3 regions of the Psychrobacillus sp. Z3-81 genome follow, and region 2 is predicted to be linked to each of the others. Evidence: predicted binding sites of a transcription regulator. Region 2 holds the regulator's gene; each other region holds the start of a gene.
The links. Region 2 encodes CtsR, which represses protease genes until heat stress. Its sites were predicted from a motif close to ATGGTCAATAAAGGTCAAACA; they were not measured.
Positions count from the first base shown of each region.

Region 1: the regulator CtsR is predicted to act here: its motif matches at 4,091-4,111, upstream of clpP (ATP-dependent Clp endopeptidase proteolytic subunit ClpP).
Region 3: the regulator CtsR is predicted to act here: its motif matches at 4,451-4,471, upstream of AC1ECF_RS07515 (ATP-dependent Clp protease ATP-binding subunit).

Region 1 covers NZ_JBWQPU010000004.1:158,474-166,385, reverse strand. Annotated here, with positions in the region: gene rapZ (RNase adapter RapZ) at 1-708, shown strand, start outside; gene AC1ECF_RS06355 (gluconeogenesis factor YvcK family protein) at 686-1,684, shown strand; gene whiA (DNA-binding protein WhiA) at 1,712-2,653, shown strand; gene AC1ECF_RS06345 (HPr family phosphocarrier protein) at 2,674-2,931, shown strand; gene clpP (ATP-dependent Clp endopeptidase proteolytic subunit ClpP) at 3,419-4,012, opposite strand; tRNA gene AC1ECF_RS06335 (tRNA-Arg) at 4,174-4,245, shown strand; gene AC1ECF_RS06330 (S-layer homology domain-containing protein) at 4,509-6,254, shown strand; gene AC1ECF_RS06325 (glutaredoxin family protein) at 7,615-7,848, shown strand.
Region 2 covers NZ_JBWQPU010000007.1:67,584-75,495, reverse strand. Annotated here, with positions in the region: gene AC1ECF_RS09415 (ABC transporter ATP-binding protein) at 1-287, shown strand, start outside; gene AC1ECF_RS09410 (hypothetical protein) at 514-1,311, shown strand; gene AC1ECF_RS09405 (GntR family transcriptional regulator) at 1,304-1,672, shown strand; gene AC1ECF_RS09400 (ABC transporter ATP-binding protein) at 1,669-2,376, shown strand; gene AC1ECF_RS09395 (ABC transporter ATP-binding protein) at 2,369-3,292, shown strand; gene AC1ECF_RS09390 (ABC transporter permease) at 3,270-4,196, shown strand; gene rsgA (ribosome small subunit-dependent GTPase A) at 4,517-5,560, shown strand; gene AC1ECF_RS09380 (CtsR family transcriptional regulator) at 6,071-6,541, shown strand; gene AC1ECF_RS09375 (UvrB/UvrC motif-containing protein) at 6,709-7,098, shown strand; gene mcsB (protein-arginine kinase McsB) at 7,088-7,912, shown strand, end outside.
Region 3 covers NZ_JBWQPU010000005.1:90,139-98,050, reverse strand. Annotated here, with positions in the region: gene AC1ECF_RS07545 (DUF3231 family protein) at 1-378, opposite strand, end outside; gene AC1ECF_RS07540 (DegV family protein) at 497-1,354, opposite strand; gene AC1ECF_RS07535 (Cof-type HAD-IIB family hydrolase) at 1,376-2,185, opposite strand; gene AC1ECF_RS07530 (prolyl oligopeptidase family serine peptidase) at 2,308-3,066, shown strand; gene AC1ECF_RS07525 (metal-sulfur cluster assembly factor) at 3,121-3,429, shown strand; gene AC1ECF_RS07520 (Crp/Fnr family transcriptional regulator) at 3,676-4,371, opposite strand; gene AC1ECF_RS07515 (ATP-dependent Clp protease ATP-binding subunit) at 4,495-6,627, shown strand; gene AC1ECF_RS07510 (DUF2929 family protein) at 6,682-6,876, opposite strand; gene AC1ECF_RS07505 (beta-ketoacyl-ACP synthase III) at 7,039-7,912, shown strand, end outside.

The DNA.
Region 1 (7,912 bases), on a different contig from region 2:
CGTGGAGGAGAAATGTTCCATTCCTTGGTTGATTCTATTAATCAGCTACAAGAAGAAAGCGCTGTAAATCCGAAGGTACTATTTTTAGATGCACAAGATGAAGTTCTTGTGAGAAGATATAAGGAAACTAGGAGATCCCATCCTCTCGCAAATTCTGGTCTTCCTTTAGATGGGATTAAAAAGGAACGTGAGCTGCTATCAGAATTAAAGGGAAGAGCCCAGTTTATTTATAACACCTCCAAGATGAAACCGCGAGAGCTGCGTGATAAAATTCATGAGGAGTTTCGAACACAAGGTAAAAAGGTGTTTACCGTGAATGTCATGTCCTTTGGCTTTAAGCATGGTATTCCGATAGATGCTGACCTTGTTTTTGACGTGCGCTTTTTGCCGAATCCCTATTACATTGAAGAGCTTCGACTAAAATCAGGTCTAGATGAAGAGGTTTCTGGCTACGTGTTAAAATGGGCAGATACAAAAACATTAATTGAAAAGCTCACTGATTTATTACAATTTATGATTCCCCAATATAAACGAGAAGGTAAAACACAGCTAGTTATTGCATTTGGCTGTACAGGTGGTCAACATCGTTCCGTCACCCTAGCTGAGTATTTTGGCAAATTATTTAATAATGAGGACAAAGCTGTTATCACCCATCGAGACGTCACAATTAGGAAGGATTTACAAGATGGAGCGTTCAAAAAAGCGTAAGAAAATAGTAATCATTGGAGGTGGAACTGGCCTTTCCACCTTGCTTCGCGGCTTAAAAAAGCATCCTATTGATATCACTGCCATTGTGACGGTAGCAGATGATGGAGGAAGCTCTGGGCGATTACGTGATGACTATGAAATTCCACCTCCTGGAGACGTTCGAAATGTCCTTGCAGCACTTTCAGATGTGGAACCGCTTGTAGAGGAAATGTTCCAATTTCGTTTTTCTAATTCAACAGAATTAGAAGGCCATACTTTAGGAAATTTAATGATAACAGCACTAACCTCTATTACTGGCGATTTCTCCCATGCTATCACCGAAATGAGTAAGGTGCTCAAAATCCATGGGAAAGTATTGCCTGCAGCTAATCAGCTAGTAACCTTAAACGCACAATTTGAGGATAAAACGGTCATTAGTGGGGAATCTAAAATACCGACCTATGGAAAGAGAATAGAAAGGGTGTTTATCACCCCAAATGATGTAAAGCCATTACCGGAAACAATTGCTAGTATTCGTCAAGCTGATATAATCGCAATTGGGCCAGGAAGTCTATATACTAGTATATTGCCAAATCTATTAGTAGATGGCATCCGCCAAGCAATCAAGCAATCAAAGGCCAAAAAGGTATATATCTGCAACTTAATGACACAGGCTGGTGAAACGAATAATTACACTGCCTATGATCATGTCGAAGCACTGATACAGCATGTAGACCACAATTTCTTAGATACCATTCTTATTAGTAATGAAGAGGTACCGGAGAACGTACAATTCTTATATAAGCAAGAAAAGGCCTCTCCTGTGAAGATTGATATCGAGAGGCTAGAGAGGCTTAATTTAGAGATTGTCAAAAAAGATATCTCGCTTGTTTATAATGGTGCAGTCCGCCATAATGCCGCAGAGGTAGCTAAGTGGCTAATGGAATACGCAAATACACAGGCTCACACAAGTCCGATTAACAGGAATCTCGTGTAACGCCAAGGAGAAAGGGGGAAACGGAACATGTCGTTTGCTTCTGAGACAAAGAAAGAAATGACACAGGAGGATTCGAAGCCTTGCTGTGCAAAATCAGAGCTATCCGCTCTCATACGGATGAATGGTTCCTTATCTTTTAGTAATAAAATGTTAAGCTTAGACGTACAAACAGAGAATGCTGCTATTGCAAGAAGATTATACACATTGATCAAAGATATATATAAATATGACGTAGAGCTGTTAGTTCGTAAAAAAATGCGTCTAAAGAAAAATAATGTATACATCTGTCGTATTCGTGAAGGTGCCAAGCACTTACTAGAGGACTTGAAAATCCTAAAGGAAGGCTTTCAATTTGAATATTCGATTGACCCTGGACTAGTAAAAAAAAATTGTTGTAAGCGTGCATATCTAAGAGGAGCCTTCCTAGCAGGAGGCTCCGTAAATAACCCGGAAACTTCCTCCTACCACTTGGAAATATACTCCCTTTATAAAACACACAGTGATGCATTAGTAGAATTAATGAATAAATTCGATTTAAATGCAAAGACCATTGAACGTAAAAAGGGTTTTGTGGCATATTTAAAGGAAGCGGAGAAAATATCTGACTTTTTAAGCATAGCAGGTGCCCACCAAGCCTTGTTAAAATTCGAGGATGTTCGTATAATTCGAGATATGCGAAACAGTGTAAATCGATTGGTCAATTGCGAAACAGCCAATTTGAATAAAACCATCAGTGCCGCTATTCGCCAAGTAGAAAATATTCGATTCATCGAAAATACCATTGGGCTTGACCAATTACCTGAGAAATTAAGGGAAATTGCCCGCCTCCGAGTGGAATACCAAGACGTCACCCTCAAAGAGCTGGGAGACATGGTATCTACCGGAAGTGTCAGTAAATCTGGTATCAACCATCGTTTAAGAAAGCTAGATGAAATTGCAGATGCTCTTCGAAGAGGAGAAACCATTTAGAGAAAGAGGCTGATAAAATAATGACAGAGCAACAAGTCGAAGTAAAATTACAATCTGGTTTACAAGCAAGACAAGCAGCATTATTCGTACAGGAGGCTAACCGTCACATCGCAGACGTCTACCTTGAAAAAGACGACAAAAAAGTGAACGCGAAAAGCATCATGGGCATCATGAGCCTTGCAATCGGAAAAGGCGCAATCATCACCCTAAGCGCAGAAGGCTCCGACGAACAAGAAGCTGTAGCAACACTTGCAAAATTCATCTCAAACGAAGAATAACCTTGCTGCCCTAAGACTAGGGCAGCTTTTTTGATGGGGAATAGTAGTCCGAAGTATCCGCTTCTTTCATTGCAAGGATTCAAGTGTCCGCTCCTATCATCGCAAAGACCGATCGCTAAATCGTGAAGATTGGCTTCCAAATCGTAAAGACCCTGCTTAGAATCGTCAAGACTTCTCCTGAAATCGCGAAGATTCAAGTGTCCGCTCCTATCATCGCAAAGACCAATCGCTTAATCGTTAAGATCGGCCTCCAAATCGTAAAGACCCTTATAATAATCGCAAAGACAGACCTCGTAATCGCAAAGACTCCTCCGATCGACCAGGCAAATCGCAAAGATTCCAGTGACCGCTTACTTCATCGCAAGATACGAGAGTATAATCGCAAAAATCCACCATCAAATCACACCCCCCACATACCCGACATCCACAAACGCACCACACAATAAAAAAATCCAAGGGAGTATCTCATCCCTTGGATCTGAATAGATTATTTTTTTAAGTCGCTGCGCTCTAGAATTTGGTCGATGATACCGTATTCTTTTGCACGCTCTGCAGTCATGAAATTGTCGCGGTCTGTGTCTCTAGAAACGACCTCCATTGGTTGACCAGTGCGGTCGGACATGATTTGGTTTAATTTATCGCGTAAGAACAAGATACGTTTAGCCGCAATCTCGATTTCTGTAGCTTGACCTTGAGCGCCGCCAAGTGGTTGGTGAATCATTACCTCTGCGTTTGGAAGAGCGTAACGTTTTCCTTTAGCACCAGCAGTTAATAGGAAAGCTCCCATGGAAGCGGCCATTCCTATACAAATTGTTTGTACGTCAGGCTTGATGAATTGCATCGTATCGTAAATTGCCATACCAGCAGTAATGCTTCCGCCAGGGCTATTGATATAAAGGGAGATGTCTTTTTCTGGATCCTCTGCTTCTAGGAATAATAACTGAGCAACAATGGAGTTAGCCACGTTGTCATCGATTGCGCTTCCTAATAGGATAATACGGTCTTTTAATAATCGAGAGTAGATGTCATATGCACGTTCTCCACGATTCGTTTGCTCGATAACTGTTGGTATTAAATTCATTCTGTATTGCCTCCTTAAAGGTGGTTTTGAGATTTTCTTGCTAAGTTATTCCTCAGCTGTAACTTTATCATACACATTATGGTCAAGGAAGGTCAAATATTACGCTTCAAAAAGTTCACTTGAATTAATTCCTATACATTTGTATAATAGTAAAGTCGCTTGCCCTCGTAGTTTAATGGATATGACACAAGATTCCGGTTCTTGGGATGGGGGTTCGATTCCCTCCGAGGGCGTTTATTTGAAACAGATTAGCCACCTTTCAAGCTTACTAGCTTTGAAGGTGTTTTTTATTTTATTGCCAGATTAATAAAAACAACACGTTAGCCAAAATTTGGTTAGCGTGTTTTTTACTTACCCTACTATACTACCCATTCCTTGCCAATTTTTATCCCTTTCTTTTAATTATTTTGGTAAAATAATGCGTCCATAGTTTTCTGCTTTGTCAGGTATAATGATTAACTGCAACTAGAATATACAGATAGGGTGGTTTAAGAAAGTGAAAAGAATAGTAATGATGCTTTTATCTATCCTGCTTGTTCTGGGGTTATTCCCAAAAGAACAGGCTTTTGCTGCGTCCTTTACTGACGTGACAAACTACCAGGATGAGATCAACTACTTAGTTTCGAAAAAGGTTATTACTGGCTATCCGGATGGAACGTTTAAGCCAACCAATAAATTAACAAGAATGCATGCTGTAACAATGATTTTACGAGAAAAGGGAATCACAGATTTTACAGCACCAGACCCTGGTTTTACGGATATAAAGCCTGGCATGAAAGGATATCAAGAGGTAGCGAAAGCAGTGCAGCTTGGTTTTATTTCAGGTAAAACTGCTGCAAACGGAACGAAGTATTTTGATCCGCAAGGGACTCTAACAAGAGGACAAATGGCGAAAATCCTAGTTTTAGGATATGATCTTCCTTCTAATAACTCCTATTCTTTTACAGATGTGACTACTGATAATGGTTTTAAAAGCTTTATTAGTACACTAGCTAGCGAAAATATTACAACAGGGTATTTAGATGGCACCTTTAAGCCAAATGGGAAAATTACTCGTCAGCATTTCGCTGTCTTTATGGCCCGACTATTAGATGATAGCTTCAAGCCTATGCCAAATATGTATGCTCATTTTATTGATGTTGGGCAAGGTGATTCTATTCTTCTTCAAACACCAAATAATAAAACCATGCTAATTGACGGTGGTACAAAAGCGGGTGGCGATAAGGTTGTCAGCTTTCTAAATTCAAGAGGCATTACAAAGCTTGACTATGTGGTAGCTACTCATCCAGATGCGGACCATATAGGTGGATTGATCCCTGTATTAGATAACTTCAAGGTTTCTAATTTTATTGATTCCGGAAAAGCGCATACTACACAGACTTACTACAATTTATTACAATTAGTGGATACGAAAAATATCCCGTACACGATTGCAACAACTGGCCAGAAAATTAACCTAGATTCCTCTATAACTGTCCAGGTGCTTCATGCAAATAGAAATGCATCTGAACCCAATGATGCTTCCATCGTATTAAAGGTTACGTATAATGGGGTATCCTTCCTGTTAATGGGAGACGCTGACACTAATATAGAAGCTTCCATTATGGCTAATTATAATGTGAAAGCGACCGTTCTTAAGGCAGGTCACCACGGTTCTAACGGTAGCAGCTCTGCGAAATTTATAAGCAATGTGAAACCTATCTCTACGATTCTAAGTTATGGGAAGGAGAACACTTATGGGCATCCTCATGCAGATGTAGTTACGAGATTAAAGAATGTCGGCTCTAAAATTTATTCTACGGCTGCATCTGGAAACATTACGGTTACAACAAATGGAACAACTCATGGCGTCTCAGCGAAAGCTTGGACTGGTACTGGATCGGGAAGTGGCACAGGAACAGGAAGTGGTTCCGGCACGGGTGGAACAACAACACCTTCCACTTCAACAGCTGTGAAGATTGTAAGTAAGGATCTAAGTGCAGAAATCGTTGGAATTAAAAACACTGGCACGAAAAGTGTGAACCTGAAAGGGTGGACACTAGTTTCGGTAGAGGGTAACCAAAAGTTTACCTTCCCGGATTACACGTTAGGAGCAGGTAAAACGGTTTACGTAACAAGTGGACCTAAAGCCAAAACGGGCACAGGCTACATTAAATGGACTGGCTCTTCGATCTGGAATAACAGCGGAGACGCTGCGAAACTATTAGATGCTAACGGTAAGCTAGTGAGTGAAATGAAATAATAATGAGACTGTAGGTGAACATCCTGTTTACCTGCAGTTTTTTTGTTAGACAGGTTAGGGATTAAATGGTTGAAGGGCATTGGCTAAGATGCTGATGAGTAGGAGATGCTACTAGGGGGAATAGCTACTGGTGAGGAAGGTGATTCGCCTGATTTTCGGCTTACTCTCATTCACAGATACTTTATTCTCACATAGGCTAAGCTTACTCTCGGATAAGATTCCTTTACTCTCATTCAGCCCCGTTACTTTCGTTCGGCAGGAGCTTACTCTCGCTTGGCCGCCATTTACTCTCGGTCGGCACCAGCCGATGAAAATCTTCTCCTAAAATGAGCTCCGATTTTCAGCTTACTCTCGGATAGCGGTGGTTTATTCTCATTCATAGATACTTTATTCTCGCTCAGGGGAAACTTACTCTCGGATAAGGCCCCTTTATTCTCATTCAGCCTATTTACTCTCGTTCGGCTAGAGATTACTCTCACATGGTCATCATTTACTCTCATTCAGCACAGCTGACGAATCTATCCTCCGAAAGCGAGATTCAATTTCGGCTTACTCTCGGATAGCCGAGGTTTACTCTCATTCACAGATACTTTATTCTCACTTAGGGCAAAATTACTCTCGGATAAGGTCCCTTTACTCTCATTCAGCCCATTTATTCTCGTTCGGCGGGCGATTACTCTCACATGGCCACCATTTACTCTCGGTCGGCGCCAGCCGATGAAGCCCTTCTCCGAAAGTGAGCTCCGATTTTCAGCTTACTCTCGGATAGCGGCGGTTTATTCTCATTCATAGATACTTTATTCTCGCTCAGGGTAAACTTACTCTCGGTCGGCACCAGTCGATGAAAATCTTCTCCTAAAACGAGCTCCGATTTTCAGCTTACTCTCGGATAGCGACGGTTTACTCTCATTCATAGATGCTTTATTCTCGCTCAGGGTAAATTTACTCTCGGATAAGGTCCCTTTACTCTCATTCAGCCCCGTTATTCTCGTTCGGTGGGCGATTACTCTCACATAAGCCCCATTTACTCTCACCCGGCTCCCGCACACTCACCAGCCCGCCCTTAATGAAGACAACTTTCAGGAAAAGCTCAACTTACTTCTCCCATTTTGCTTGTACAGGAAATTCCATCCATTGGCGGTTACAATTAACTCTCGATTCTTCATTAGTTTAGGTTATTCTAATATACGGGCATACTCAGAGATCTCTCGGATAATCTAAAAGTATTCTCGGTAGGGAATCCCGTCGCATGGTGATGCTAACCGTTTCCACATTCCGATACCTACCCAGCAGCAGCTTCTACTAACCCACGAATCTCTCCAATTAGTGATACACTAGAGGAAAGATGGGAGGGAGTAGCATGGTAGTGGATTTTTACACGAGGCCTGGCTGTCATCTTTGTGATGATGCTCGGTTGATGCTGAAGCTGGTGCAGGAGGATGTTTCATTTGAAATAAATGAAGTGAACATAGAAGAAGATGATGAGCTGCATGAGAAGTATATGCTGATGATTCCTGTCATCGCGCTGCAAGGAAAGATTGTTCAGTATGGACAGGTGGATTATGTGACGATCTTAGAGGCATTGGAAAAATAATGCCTCAATGGGTCTCGGTTGCGGTTCAATACATATTACGGTATAATTCGATACGGATGTATAT
Region 2 (7,912 bases):
ATTTAGGGCATATGGTAGAGCTTACGACAAGTGAAAAGCTCTATGAAAACCCGTTACATCCTTATACACAAGCTTTACTATCTGCAATTCCAATACCTGACCCGGATATTGAAGAGGCTAGAGAGAGAATTATCTTAGAGGGCGAGCTTCCAAGCCCTATTAATCCTCCTTCTGGGTGTGTATTCCGAACAAGATGTCCACAAGCTATGGAGGTTTGCGCACAGAAGAAGCCAGTTTGGCAGGAAGAAGAGCCTGGCCATTTTGTAGCTTGTCATTTATATCAATAGTAAAAGATCTTGGGTTTCCCAAGATTTTTTTATGCCGGGAACCCGATGTTCGTTGGCTCGTCCCTCGAGGTTGATTGGGAACTGACTGGGTGGCAGAGTCTCCTTCTGTGTCCCTTTTTGCTTGTTATTTGCTAATTGGAATTATTTTCTTAAATTGGTTGACATCTTTTTTAATATTAGTGTACTATGTAACTAATACACTAATATTATCAATCGGAGGAATAAAATGGGCAGAGTGAAGGGCTTAGTTTGGAAAGAATGGATGCAGTATAAAGGCATTATGATACTAGGTATTATTACGAGTGTTATTGGAACGATTGCCAGTCCCTTTCTATTAAAAAGAATGGTTGAAATGGAAGAGCATATAAGTGAGGTTCACCTTATTACCTCCTCTATGTGGATGTATGCATATATTATCTTTTTCTTGGCAATTTTCTTCACTAGTTTAGAAAAAGAGATGAAGAGACCAGATATTTGGTTCCATAATCAGTCATCAGCGTTTACGTTAGTTGGTGCAAAGCTAATAGCTGTATCGCTATTTAGTTTAGTTGGATTACTGATTAATGGTTTTGTCACTATAGTGGAGTACTACCTAATCGTAGAAGAGAATAACCTAGGCTTTGTGTCACTACTCCAATTGGAGCTTTCACTAATTGTGACGACTTATCTCGTGGCATTAGGGGCAACCATAGGTCTACTAACTATGTGGATTTTATGGCGTTTATTAAAGCCTCTTAATACATCCTTTGCATATATCGTAGCAATCGTTGTTTATTTTTACTTTCACCGAACTTATCTTAGAATTACTGAATCGGAAACGTATCAGAACTTCGCTAGTCAGTGGAAGATTCATTTAGAACCCATAGAATTGCTGGAGATAAAGGGTGCCTACTTTGCTGTTTTCATGGATTATACCAATATTTATTTATTTGATTTATTCATTAGGGCTACATTCTTAGTTATCTTATTTTTGCTATCCGTCCTGGTAATTCAAAAGAGAGTAAGAGGGTATCAATATGACTGACTTTCTACCAGACAAACCGATATATCAACAAATCATCGATAAAATATGTGGGGAAATTTTAAAGGGACGTGTGAAGCCTGGTGAAAAGCTCCCATCTGTTCGAGAGAATGCAATGGAATTAGGCGTAAATGCGAACACAATGCAAAGGGTGTATAGAGAACTGGAGTTAATGAAGCTAACAGAGACTAAAAGAGGGCAGGGGACTTTTGTGACGGAGGATCTTCACAGACTAGAATTACTTCGACAGGAAATGATGAATTCACTAGTAGAGAGCTTTATTCAGCAAATGGAATCATTTGGATTTAAGGAAGAGGAAGTCCTTATGCAGCTGAGTAATTGGAAGAGGGGGGATAGCAGATGATTCAAGTAGATCAAGTAACCAAAAAATATGGGAAGCGCGAGGCTGTAGATAGAGTGACGTTATCCTTTCCGAGAGGAAGGATCATTGGTCTGTGTGGGGAAAACGGCTCGGGAAAATCTACGCTTTTAAAATTAATGGCAGGGATATTATCGCCCGATGAAGGATCTATCCTATTGGACTGCGAGAATGTGTCCTACAAAACTGCTGCCAAAGTTGCATACTTAACCGATGCCGATGATATTTTTCCTTATTTTACGGTAAAGCAGCTATTTCAATACTATGCTTCCCAATTTAGTGATTTTCGGATGGATAAAGCAAAGCTTGTAGCCGAATTTCTCGGCATCGACCTTGATTCCTCCTTAAAAAGGCTTTCTAAAGGGAGTAGAGGACGGGCAAAGATTGCTGCGACGTTAGGGAGAGAAGTTGATTATTATTTGCTTGATGAGCCTTTATCAGGCTTAGACCCAATGGTAAGGGAGGATATTATTCGTGGCTTCCTTCGTTTTGTGGATATTGAGAAACAAACTATTATATTGTCTACACATGAAATAAAAGAGGTAGAACCGATTTTGGACGAAATCATTGTTATGCAAGCAGGTCAGGTGATTGCACATCAAAAAGTTGATGATATTCGTGAAAATAATCGTGAGGACATTACACAATGGATGAAAAGCTTGTTTAAGGAGGAGAAGATACATGGATAAGCAGCCAATTGTCAGGCTTGAAAAACTTTCAAAGGTTATAGGTAAAAAGAAGATTATTGATAATCTATGCTTAGATTTATATCCAGGGCAAATAACTGGCTTTTTAGGGCCAAACGGAGCAGGGAAAACGACCACCATTCGTATGATGACCGGACTTATGAGACCGACAGATGGAGAGGTATTTATAGATGGGCAAGCCATTTCCCAGCACTTTGAGGAGACGATGAGTAAGGTTGGGGTTATTGTTGAAAATCCGGAGATGTATAAGTTTATGAGTGGCTATAAGAATTTAGTTCACTTTGCAAGAATGCATAAGCATATTAGCAAGGAGAGAATAGAAGAGGTAATTGCTCAGGTTGGTCTGCAAAATCGGATTCATGAGAAAGTCTCTACTTACTCCTTGGGGATGCGTCAACGACTAGGATTAGCCCAGGCATTACTTCACCGTCCAAAATTTTTAATTTTAGACGAACCAACAAACGGGCTAGATCCAGCTGGAATTCGAGAATTTCGGACATATTTGCGAAAAATTGCGAAGGAGGAAGGGGTCTCCATCTTCGTATCGAGTCACTTGTTAGCAGAAATAGAGCTAATGTGTGATCGAATTGCGGTTATTCAGAATGGAAGGCTGGTTACTCTAAAAGAGGTAAAAGAAGAGCAGTCTTCAGAATATTATTTGGAGGTTACACCGAAAGATAGAGCTCAGGAGTTCTTAACGACAAAGGAAATTCAGTTTACAAGACACGAGCATGGCCTCCTCGTATCTATAGAAAAGGACCAGGTTCCAGTCCTAGTAGGAGAGTTCTTAGCGAACGGTGTGCAGGTATATGAAATAACACCATACAAACGTACGTTAGAGGATCAATTTTTAGAATTAACAGGGGGTGGACAAATTGCTGAATCTCATAAGAAATGAATGGTTGAAGCTTTGGAGTAAGAAGGGTACTTGGGTGATGGTTATCTTAATTGCTTTGCTAATGTTTGCTTCAGCAGGGCTCGGAAAATGGATGAGTACAATGGATGACCCTGTGGATTGGAAGCAAGCTGCCAGCTCTGAATTAACAATGATTGACCAAGAGCTGAACAGTGGAGTAGTATCAGCTGATTTAAAGGACCAAAAAAGAATATTAGAGCATCGCTTGGAGAATAATCTGCCACCTGTTCAAAGCTACTCTGCTGAGGAGTACATTCTGGACGTTCCGTCTATGTTATCTGTTGTAACTCTCTTTACGGTAATTGTAGGAGCAGGAATGATTGCAACAGAATTTTCGACAGGGACTATAAAAATGCTATTAACGAGACCGGTGAAAAGGTGGAAAATACTGGCTTCTAAGTTGCTGGCGATGAGTTTATTTGCAACGGTACTTACAGCTATCACGGTAAGCTTAGGGATCATAACAAGCTATCTATTCTTTGAGTCTACTCCAGCTTATATACTAGAAGCTAATAACGGAGAAATTACAGAAGTATCCTTCTGGGGAAGAGTCTTATTGCTAACTGTTCTTTCTTTAGTAAATGTGCTGGTTATTAGCGTTTTGGCCTTTATGATTGGATCTGTATTCCGCTCTAGCTCTCTGGCGATAGGTATTTCTATCTTCCTACTATTTATGGGGACGAATATAACTTATTTACTTTCCATGAAGTTTGATTTTGCAAAGTATATTTTATTTGCTAATACTGATTTATCACAATTTATAGGTGGTGAACCACTCATAGAGGGCTTAACTTTACCTTTTTCTATTTCTGTTATAGCCATCTATACAGTTGTATTTTTAGTTATTAGCTTTGTGACCTTTAATAAACGAGATATTACTGCGTAAAAAGCCTATTGCATGTTCAGAAGTGTTGTAGTATTCTGTAAATAACAAACGAAAGGAGTGGGGTATTATGGCAATTGTAACTATTAACCAACGAATCAGTCATTTCATGATGTCCCATTCTGTAAACTGGATTAAATAAGGGGGAAAGCTTGAAGTTAATCAAGCTATTCTTTTGCTATTCCATTTACTTTCTTTCTAATGATCGGGGACCATGATTGCTGATTTCGTGCAGTCATGGTTTTTTATTGCCTAATTTTAACCTTTGACTAAAAAGGGCATGATGTTTGGCTAATTATTAGGAGGAATTTAAATTGGATAAAATAGAACAATATGGTTGGAATAATAATTGGGAAGAAAAGTTAAATGGTAGAGGAATTGCTGGTAGGATTTTGTTGGAGCATAAGCATTTATATAGAGTGATAACAAATGAAGGGGAATGGCTGTGTACATTATCCGGAAAGTTTAAGTTTGAGCAAGGGCGAGAGATGTTTCCAGCGGTAGGCGATTGGGTAGTTTTAGAAAAAATGCCTGGGGAAGAAAAAGGGATTATCCATGCTGTACTACCTCGTGTTTCTCAATTTTCCCGAAAGGTAGCTGGTTCTACAACGGAAATACAGCTAGTAGCAGTAAATGTGGATTATGTGTTTCTTGTGATGTCACTTAACCATGACTTTAATATTCGCCGTATGGAGCGTTACTTACTTGCGGCTTGGGACTCAGGGGCAATTCCAGTGATTGTACTAACAAAAAAGGATATGTGTGAGGACTTGGCGTATTATCTAAGTGAGGTAGAGTCAGTAGCGTTTGGGCTAGATGTCTATACAGTGAGTAGTGTCACTGGGGAAGGCATAGAACAACTGTCCAACTTACTGGGAAATGGAAGGACAGGAGCATTGCTTGGTTCATCAGGTGTTGGAAAATCTTCTTTGATCAATGCTTTATCTGGGCAAGAAGTAATGACGGTAAGTGATATCCGAGAGGATGATAGTAAAGGAAGACATACTACTACCCATAGAGAGCTAACCTTGCTACCTAATGGCGGTCTATTGATAGACACGCCAGGAATGAGAGAATTTCAGCTTTGGGATAATAGTGAGGGCGTCAGTGCCAGCTTTCAAGATATCGAGGATTTGGCATTAAATTGTCGCTTTCGAGATTGCGAGCACAAAAAAGAACCCGGTTGTGCTGTCCAAGAAGCTATTCAAGACGGCAGGTTAAAAAATGAGCGATATAAGAGCTACGTAAAGCTCATGCGAGAGCTTGCCCATATCGAAAGGAAAAATGATATGGTGGCTCAAAAGGCGGAACGGGATAAGTGGAAGCAGCTATCCAAGTCGCAAAAAGGTTTTAAAAAGAAAAGATAAGTAAAACGGAATATAAATTTTCTCTTTGAGGTAACCTGAAACTACTGACTATTTTAGTCGGTAGTTTTTTTATCCCGCATTAAGGGACAGTAAGACTCCCACTTCAAGATGGCAAAAGAAATAAGACAGCTAAGCGGGAGATCAACTGTCCCTAAAAGCCCGATTGGTTCAACTAATGATTGGTGGGGGATGAAAGCAAACCCCCACCAATCAAAGTTTCACTTTATAGGATAAGACGATGACAAAACCACCTAGCTTTGCTTGTCGGAGCAGAACAGGCGCTTGCGCATTTCGTGGTGTCCAGTTCCAGCGCCTTGCCCCTCGAGGTCAAATGTGAAAAAGCTGTGGTGGCCGGAGAGCTGCCTCCTCGCTTTTCCCCATTTGCTTGTCAGAGCAGAACAGGCGCTTACGCATTTCTAGGGAAAAGCATATGAATTGCATGGGAAAAAGAATCTCGTTATAATATAGTCAAAGATAGTCAAAGTCAGTTTGCGGAGAAGAGGTGAGAAGATGAAAAATATATCTGACATTATAGAAGGGTATTTAAAAGCGATTATAGAAGAAGAAAGCAAAGGACAAATTGAAATTAAAAGAAGTGAAATTGCTGAAAAGTTTCAATGCGTCCCATCGCAGATAAACTACGTAATTAATACTCGGTTTACCCAAGATCGTGGTTATTTAGTAGAGAGTAAGCGCGGGGGTGGAGGGTATATTCGAATCCTTCGAGTCCGTGCGCATACAAAGGCTGATTTAATTGAGCATATAATAAATAGTATTGAAAATGGTGCCTCAGAATCGGTTACGGAAGATATTGTATTTCGATTACTGGAGGAAGAAGTAATTACAAAAAGAGAAGCAAAACTGCTCTTGGCTGCTCTTAGTAGGAATACGCTGAATATCCCTTTTCCAACAAGAGACAAAATAAGGGCACGCCTTCTAACTGCGATGCTGCTTACTTTGAAATATGAGAAAAATGATTAGGAGACGGGGTGTGTTGAGAAGTGATTTGTGAAAATTGTAAACAGAGACCTGCCAAAGTAACAGTTACACAAGTTCATAATGGTGAACACTTTGAAAGACATTATTGTGAGGTATGTGCAAGTGGACTCAACCCGTTTTACGTAGAATATAAACAGGACCCGCTCTCCTTGCATCAGTTATTGTCTAATTGGTTTAACCATGCAGAGCAACCAATTCACCATAGACAACAAAGACCGGCAATTGCCTGTGAAGAATGTGGTTGGTCTATTCAACGCTTTTTGGATGAAGGAAAATTTGGTTGTGCTAACTGCTATAATAGCTTCCGCGATCAACTACCCACGGTCTTAAAAAGATTGCATAATGGGAATGCTACCCATGTGGGAAAAGCGCCGGGTGCTATTGGAGAGAGAATAGCTTTGAAAAAACGAATTGATAGTATTCGGGACCAAATGAAAGAAGCGATTGAAACAGAACAGTTTGAACAAGCGGCGAGACTTCGCGATGAAGCGAGGGCATTAGAAAGTCAACTTGCCGGAGGTGAAGAAGATGTCCATTGATCATTTTTTAGATAATTCTATCTCCAGTTGGATGGAAGGTAATGGAGAGCATTCCGATATTGTGATGAGCACTAGAATACGATTAGCTAGAAACTTGAACGGCTATCGTTTTCCATTAGCATTTTCGGAGGATGAAGCACATAAAATTGACCATTCTGTCTCTTCCACTCTCATAGACGCAGATGAGCATTTAAAGATGAACTTTTCCTCTATTCAAATAAAAGATATACCGGAGCTTAGTAGACAGGTACTGGTTGAGAAGCATTTAATAAGCCCAAAGCTAGCAAATTCACCTGAGACTGGTTCTGTGCTGTTATCTGAGGATGAATCGGTAAGTGTCATGGTCAATGAGGAGGACCATATCCGGATTCAATGCTTATTTCCAGGTCTTCAAATAGAAGAGGCATATAAGCAAGCAGATACCATTGACAGATTATTAGAAAAAGAACTGCCATATGCCTTTGATGAGCAATTTGGTTACTTAACAAGCTGTCCAACAAATACAGGCACAGGCTTACGTGCTTCTGTCATGATGCACTTGCCGGCACTAACCAAAACAAAGCAGATGAGTAGAATCATAACGATTATTTCCCGGTTAGGAATGGTAGTGCGAGGCATTTACGGAGAAGGTAGTGAAGCGCTCGGCAATGTGTACCAGGTGTCCAACCAAACTACGTTAGGTAAAACCGAAGAGGATATCTTGGCCGATCTTCAGAGTATCACAGAGCAAATTATCCAAAAAGAGAGAGAAGCTAGAGATACTTTGCTAAAGCATTCTCCAAATACATTAGAGGACCGGCTCTACCGTTCCTTG
Region 3 (7,912 bases), on a different contig from region 2:
TCGCGTACAGATACCCATTGCCTCACTACAAGATACTAAGCCAGCTGCTCCGTCCATTCCTAACGCTGCAGCAATTTCAGGGTCATTGAATCTTGCTCCTGCTGGGATGTCCTCTAGGTTAGCGACAGGTCGTTCAGGAGGGGCAGGTGGAAGCCCTACACCATTTACTTTTAATACTTTTTCAAGCTCCTTATTCTCGTCCTTTGCGCAGTCAATAAAATCAAGGATGATCTTGCGTAAGTCTTCATCACCAGTGTGGTTATAAAATGTTTGATACGCTGCAACGAAACCTTGGTTTACTGTTAGGTTTGTCCAAATAGTAAAAACCTCGCCACAATGCAGTGGCTCATTTTGTTGATTGCCTGATAGGATTCCCATAATTTATCTCCTTTGTTGATTATCATGAATTTCTTCATGTAGAGATTAGTATGGATGTAAACAGCAGAAGTATCCAAAAAAGTAGGCAGGTCTCAAAAGACTTGCCTACTCTAAAAAGTTATTGGAATGATTGCTTATTCAAGAAAAATAGAGCTACAGCTCCAGGACCAGTGTGTGCACCGATTACGGAGCCAATTAAATGGATTTGTACTTCTTTTGGTTGGTAACGCTCTTCGATCATTTGCTTTAATTCATTCGCCTTTTCCAAATCATCTGCATGGCTAATCGCTACGATTTGCTCCGAAAAATTGGATCCTCTTTCATCCATTAAATCAACAATTCGTTTAATTACTTTTTTAGAGCCTCTCACCTTTTCAATCGGAACAAGCTTTCCATCTTCCACATGCAAAACTGGCTTAATATTTAATAGCCCACCAATAAATGCGCTAGCTTTTGAAACTCGGCCACCTTTGGCAAGGTAATCTAAATCTTCTACTGTAAATAAGTGCACCATGTTCAAAGCCATGCTTGTAATTGTCTTCTCTATTTCTTCAAGAGTAGAATGAGAGTCTCTCATTTTTACAGCTTCTTGGATAAGGAGACCATAGCCAAGAGATGCACATTTTGAATCGATAATGGTTAATTTCAACTCTGGGTATTTTTCTAAGACTTGTTCCCTCATCATAACAGCTGTACTGTATGTACCGGAAAGCTCGGAGGAAAAGGAAATATAAATTCCTTCTTCGCCTGATTTTGCTAGCTCTTCAAAAACGGTTAAAAATAGCTCCGGTGAAACCTGGGAGGTTTTCGGCTGACTTCCATTTCGAATTGCTTGATATACTTCCATAGAGTTAATAGCTACAATGTCTTCATATTCCTTGTCCTCAATATGAACACGAAGAGGAAATAATTCCACGTTATTCTCTGTAAAAAATGATTTTGGTAAGTCACTGCCACTATCTGCAAATATTTTCATATCCATCCCCCTTAAATCGTTTTACGTTAATTTTAATCTTTCCTTTAAGAATTCTGCAATACCATCTTCGTTATTAGAAAAAGTTATTTCATTCGCAATATTTTGTAATGGTTTAATTGCATTGCCCATCGCTACACCGATTCCGGCATATTCTATCATTTCTAAATCGTTGTCTTCATCCCCAAATGCAATAATTCTCTCTTTCGGTATGCCCAAATAATTTGATACATGGGAAAGGCCGACTGCTTTGTTCAAGCCACTTTTCACGATTTCTATTACATCCCAAGGTGCGCCCCAGCGACGGTGGTCAATTACCTCTGCATGCACGTCTCCTAGATGCTTTCTTACTTGCTCTACTGATTCCTCTTCTGGATGAATGAGTAAGCAGGTAGGATCTGTTGTTAAAAAAGTGCGCAAGTCTCCAGTTGTTAGATAGGGGTTACCCAAAGCAAAGGCAGAGATCATTTTTTCATCGTGGTAATGCATGTACACATCATCTTTTACCTCTGCAAGCATGTTCTTAATAGAATATTCTTCTACTGCTTCGATTACCTCTTTTACAACTTTCAAGTCAATAGGAGTATGTTTTATCTCCCAAGAAGCATTTTTTGGATGATGCACGAAAGCTCCATTAAAATTTACGATGGGAGTATGTAATCCTAGTTCACGATAATACATTTCACTAGCTCGATAAGGTCTCCCAGTAGCAATCATAACCTCGTGGCCAGCTTCCTTTGCTTGAAGAAGGACTTTCTTCGTTTTGGAAGATATGACCTTTTCATCTGTTAATAAAGTTCCATCTAAATCTAAAACAATTAAATGACGATCCATTTCTTAAACTCCTCTCTATTGTAAAGTGTATCCTGTTAAAGGTAGGACGTCAAAACGAATTAACGTCTTTTGAAAAAGAGCTTTTGCTTTGGTAAAATAATATATTATCGGAGGTGGATGGAATGATTGTTCAATCAGAAAAGTGGGATGGTATACCTCTCTTACATATATACAATAATAGTATGGATGAAGAAGCGCCCATCGTAATTTTTTTACATGGGTTTGAAAGTGGGAAAGAGCACAACCTGCATTATGCGTATCAGCTTGTACAAAAAGGTGTTCGAGTATTCATGCCTGATGCTCATTTACATGGGGAACGCGACGAGCAGTTGGATCAAATCCAAATGAGTCTTCGGTTTTGGGAAACTGTTTTAACTTCTATAGAAGAAGTAGGGAAGCTAAAGAAGGAACTCGAGAAAAGAGGCTATCTTACAACTCAACGTATGGGAGTTGCAGGAACCTCCATGGGTGGGATTACAGCCCTTGGGTGTTTAACTGCATATCCATGGATTGACTCAGCTGCTATTATGATGGGAACGCCAGGCTATGTAGAGCTTGCGAAGCAGCAAATTTCGACATTTGAAACAAGTGGCTTCCAAATTCCTCTGTCAGATGAAGAAAGAGAAAAAATGTTTGCTACGCTTGCAATGTTTGATGTTACCACTCAAATGGAAAAGCTGGAGGGGAAGGGCTTGTTTTTCTGGCATGGTGAGAAAGATGAAGTGGTTCCTTACAAGCCAACTGCAGCTTTTATTCAGAAATTTCAAGCTGCATATGGTGAGGAAAGCATCGAATTCATGAGTGAAAAATCCTCAGGGCATGCAGTTTCTCGTAAAGGCATGCTAAGAGCGATGGAGTGGCTTGCAAACAGTTTGGCATAATGATGTTAGTTTGCTATGATTAGGTGAAATGAAAGAAGTTAGGAGGAATCATAAATGGATCAAGACATGAAAGATAGCATGATGTCGGCCCTTGAAAATGTGATCGATCCTGAGCTAGGAGTCGACATAGTAAATCTAGGCCTAGTATATGAGGTAGATTTGACAGAGGAAGGACTAGCTACTGTAACAATGACACTAACTTCCATCGGTTGCCCAATGGGACCTATGATTGTTGATCAAGTAAAAACTGCATTGGCAGAGTTGCCTGAGGTTAAGGATACAGAGGTTAATGTCGTATTTAATCCACCTTGGTCAAGAGATAACATGTCACGTTATGCAAAGATTGCTTTAGGGATAAGGTAAAAAGAACAGCAAAAAGTGTATGCTCCTTATTCAGGGGCATACACTTTTTTATTTTAAAAATACAAATTTTTCAATTTTGGCGCTTGCGTATTTCAGTGCTGTTCAGCTCCAGCGCCTTGCCCCTCGAGGGCCAACAAGATGTTGGTCAGGAAAACGTTGTCACACAATGTGACGTTCTTAGTTTTCCTTCCGTACTCGCCGTACCCCATTTGCTTGTTGGGGCAGACGTAGGCGCTTGCGCATTTCTTAATCTATTCGACAAATACATAAGGGACAGTTTTCACATTGGTTTTCATTGCGCAATTTTTCTATGTCATGAATGGTAATGATACCCTTTTGAAAGGATACGATGCCTTCACTTTTTAAGTCATTTAGCATTCTGTTCACTACTTCTCTACTCATCGCACAAAGGTTGGCAATATTTTGATTGGTTAAAGGGAAGTTTATTTTAATACTCCCATGATTCTCAGGAACTCCATAAGTATTCGCTAAACGAATCAAAGTAGAGTACAGAGCACCTTTTTTCCCATTTAACATTAAATCTCGGAACCTTGTTTGATTTCTAGAGTATATAAGCTGTACATATTTCGTCCACTCTACCATTATACTCGTTGAGTTTACTAGAAGTGCTTCGAATTTACTTCTATTTAACGCGGTTAAAAGAGTGGGCTCCATAGAAATTGCCGAAAAATGATGGATTGAGCTGTCTGAGAAGATTGAATCCTCCCCTATGCAATTCTGAGGACCAACAATTCTTAGCATCATCTGTTTGCCACCCTCTGTATCTTTTACGATACTAATAGAGCCAGTATGGATGAAGAAGATATCATTGGATTGCTCTCCCTCTTTAAAGACGGGTCTATCTTTTTCAATCTTTATATTTGTACCATATTGCTGAAATAAAGCTACAATGTCTGGGGATAATAATATATTATCGCTCACTTATGACCCCCACCTTTCCAGTTTTCTATCCATCATAGCATATTTCTTTACAATATATGCTAGAAGCAATACTATTGTATTAGTCAAGAAAGGTCAAACTTTTTTAGAACGGAGTTGAAAGTAATGCAATTAAATCAGCAAGATCAAAAAAGCCCGTTAGATACTTATGGAAGAAACCTAGTAACAGCAGTTAAAGAAGGAAAGATGGATCCTGTCATCGGACGAGATCAAGAAATCAGAGATGTTATTCGTATTTTGTCTAGAAAAACAAAAAATAACCCTGTCTTAATAGGAGAACCAGGCGTTGGTAAAACTGCTATAGTAGAAGGACTCGCTCAACGGATTGTAAAAAAAGACGTGCCGGAAGGATTAAAAGAAAAAGAAATTTATGAGCTTGATATGAGTTCGTTAATTGCTGGAGCAAAATACCGTGGAGAATTTGAAGAGCGCCTTCAAGCTGTGTTAAAGCAGGTCAGAGAAAGCGAAGGACAAATCATTCTTTTTATTGATGAAATCCATACGATAGTTGGTGCAGGGAAGTCAGATGGAGCAATGGACGCAGGTAATATGCTGAAGCCTATGCTCGCTCGTGGAGAATTACACTGTATTGGTGCGACTACATTAGATGAATACCGAATGCATATTGAAAAGGACCCTGCTCTTGAGCGGAGATTCCAACAGGTTCTAGTTCGTGAGCCGTCTGTAGAGGATACTATTTCTATTCTACGTGGGTTGAAGGAACGTTTCGAGTTACACCATGGTGTACGAATACATGACCGAGCAATAGTGGCAGCTTCCCAGCTATCAAATCGTTATATAACGGAGCGTTTTCTTCCGGATAAAGCAATTGACTTGATAGACGAGGCTTGTGCAATGATTCGTACAGAAATAGATTCTATGCCTCAGGAATTGGATGAGGTCACTAGACGTATTATGCAGCTCCAAATTGAAGAGCAGGCGTTAATGAAGGAAAAGGATGCTGCTAGTCAGAAGCGTTTAGAACTATTGCGTGAAGAGCTGAAGGAATTGGAAGATTCTACAAAAGAAATGAGAAGCAAATGGGAAAATGAAAAGAAAGCCATCCAAGTTATTCAGCAGAAGAGAGAAGAGCTGGACCGTTATCGTAGAGAATTAGAGGAAGCGGAAAATAACTATGATTTAAATAAAGCAGCAGAGCTTCGACACGGGCGAATTCCATCACTTGAAAAAGAATTAACTGAATATGAGCAGGATGTTAATAAAGGAGCAGAAAATAGATTGCTTCGTGAGGAGGTAACCTCCGACGAGATAGCTTCTATTATTTCTAGATGGACAGGGATACCTGTGACGAAACTTGTCGAAGGAGAACGAGAAAAGCTGCTTAGACTAAAGGAGACACTTGGTGAAAGAGTAGTTGGCCAAGACCAAGCAGTTCGATTAGTGACAGAGTCAGTATGGAGAGCAAGAGCTGGTATTAAGGATCCAAATAAGCCGATTGGAAGCTTTTTATTCCTAGGGCCAACTGGTGTTGGGAAAACGGAGCTTGCTAAATCATTGGCTGCAAACCTATTTGATTCGGAGGACCATTTTATTCGAATCGATATGTCTGAGTATATGGAAAAGCATAGTGTTTCCCGCTTAGTTGGTGCTCCTCCTGGTTATATAGGATATGAAGAAGGCGGACAGCTGACAGAGGCAGTAAGAAGAAATCCATATTCCGTTGTATTATTGGATGAAATTGAAAAGGCTCATCCAGACGTTGCGAATATTCTGTTGCAGCTGATGGATGATGGTCGTATTACCGATAGTCAAGGTAGAATTGTAAACTTCACGAATACGGTTGTAATTTTAACCTCTAATATAGGTTCACAATACCTTACAAATACAACAGGTACAGTGGAAGAAGCAGAGGAAGCAATGGTAATGGCGGCGCTACGTGACCATTTTAAACCGGAGCTGCTTAATCGAATGGATGACATCATTATGTTCCATTCTTTATCGACTCAGCATTTTGAAAAAATAGCAGAAAAATATGTGAAACAGCTACAAAAGCGTTTAGTAGAACAAGAAGTGAGCTTACAGGTTCACGAAGATGTGTATAAATGGATTGTAAAGGAAGGGACAGATGCGGCATACGGTGCGCGTCCTTTAAAGAGATTTATCCAGCGTCATTTAGAAACTGCGGTTGCACGTATGCTCATAAGCGGAAGTATTCCACCAGGCGGAAAAATTGAAGCTAGGATTGAAAACAATGAGCTTGTAGTCACTGCGGCTTAAGTTGATAAAAAAAGAGGGTACCCAAAATATCGGGACACCCTCTTTTCTTATAGATTAATGATGGTCATGTGTTGGAGCTGGATCGTTTGGAATAATTGCAGTAATCAACAAAATGATAATAGCTGCCGGAATGGCCATATAAAGCCCGTCCATTAATTCAAACTTCGCTACACCTTGAACGGAACCAACTACATAGTTAAGCATTGTAACTAAGATAATTGTCCAAAAGAACGTCATAATATATTTCATTTCATTCACCTCATGCTTAAATTGACTAACTGTATCATACCATATGTTGTCCCAATGCAAAAGAATATTTATAAATGGTTCTAATTATATTGAAAATTAATGTTTTATTCGCTATTATTAATACCAGGTACTAATAATAGATTACAAGAAGAGAGGGATACGATGAATGCTGGTATTATCGGTTTAGGAACCCACACTCCAGAGAAAATTCTAACTAACCACGATTTAGAAAATCGATTAGATACTTCAGATGAATGGATTCGTACAATGACTGGGATTGAAGAGAGAAGAATTGCAGGTCCTGAGGAAGATACTTCTCATATGGCATTCAAGGCGGCTGAGAATGCAATCGAACATGCACAAATTTCTCCTGAAGAAATTGGGTTGATTATCGTTGCAACTGTAACACCTGACAAACCTTTTCCAAGTGTGGCAACGATGATTCAAGAACGGCTCGGTGCAGTTCATGCAGCTGCGATGGATATTTCGGCAGCTTGTGCTGGATTTATGTATGGATTAGTAACGGCAAAGCAATTTATCGAATCAGACACATATAAGTATGTTTTAGTAGTAGGTGTAGAAAAATTATCGAAAGTCACTAATTGGGAGGATCGAAATACAGCTGTTCTATTTGGAGATGGAGCAGGTGCAGCTGTGGTTGGAAAGGTTTCAGAAGGTAGAGGAATCCTTTCTTACGAGCTTGGAGCAAACGGCACTGGTGGAAAGTATTTATTCCAAGACGGACCTCACATCTATATGAATGGTCGTGAAGTATTTAAATTTGCAGTTCGTCAGATGGGTGAGTCCGCTGTCAATGTCATAGAAAAGGCTGGTCTGAAGAAAACGGATATAGATTTACTGATACCTCATCAGGCTAATATTCGAATTATGGAGGCTGCTAGAGAACGACTAGAGCTTCCGGTAGAAAAGATGTCGAAGACAATTCATAAATATGGGAATACTTCTTCGGCTTCTATTCCTTTATCATTGAAAGAAGAGCTTAATAATGGCAAAGTGAAAGACGATGATGTCATTG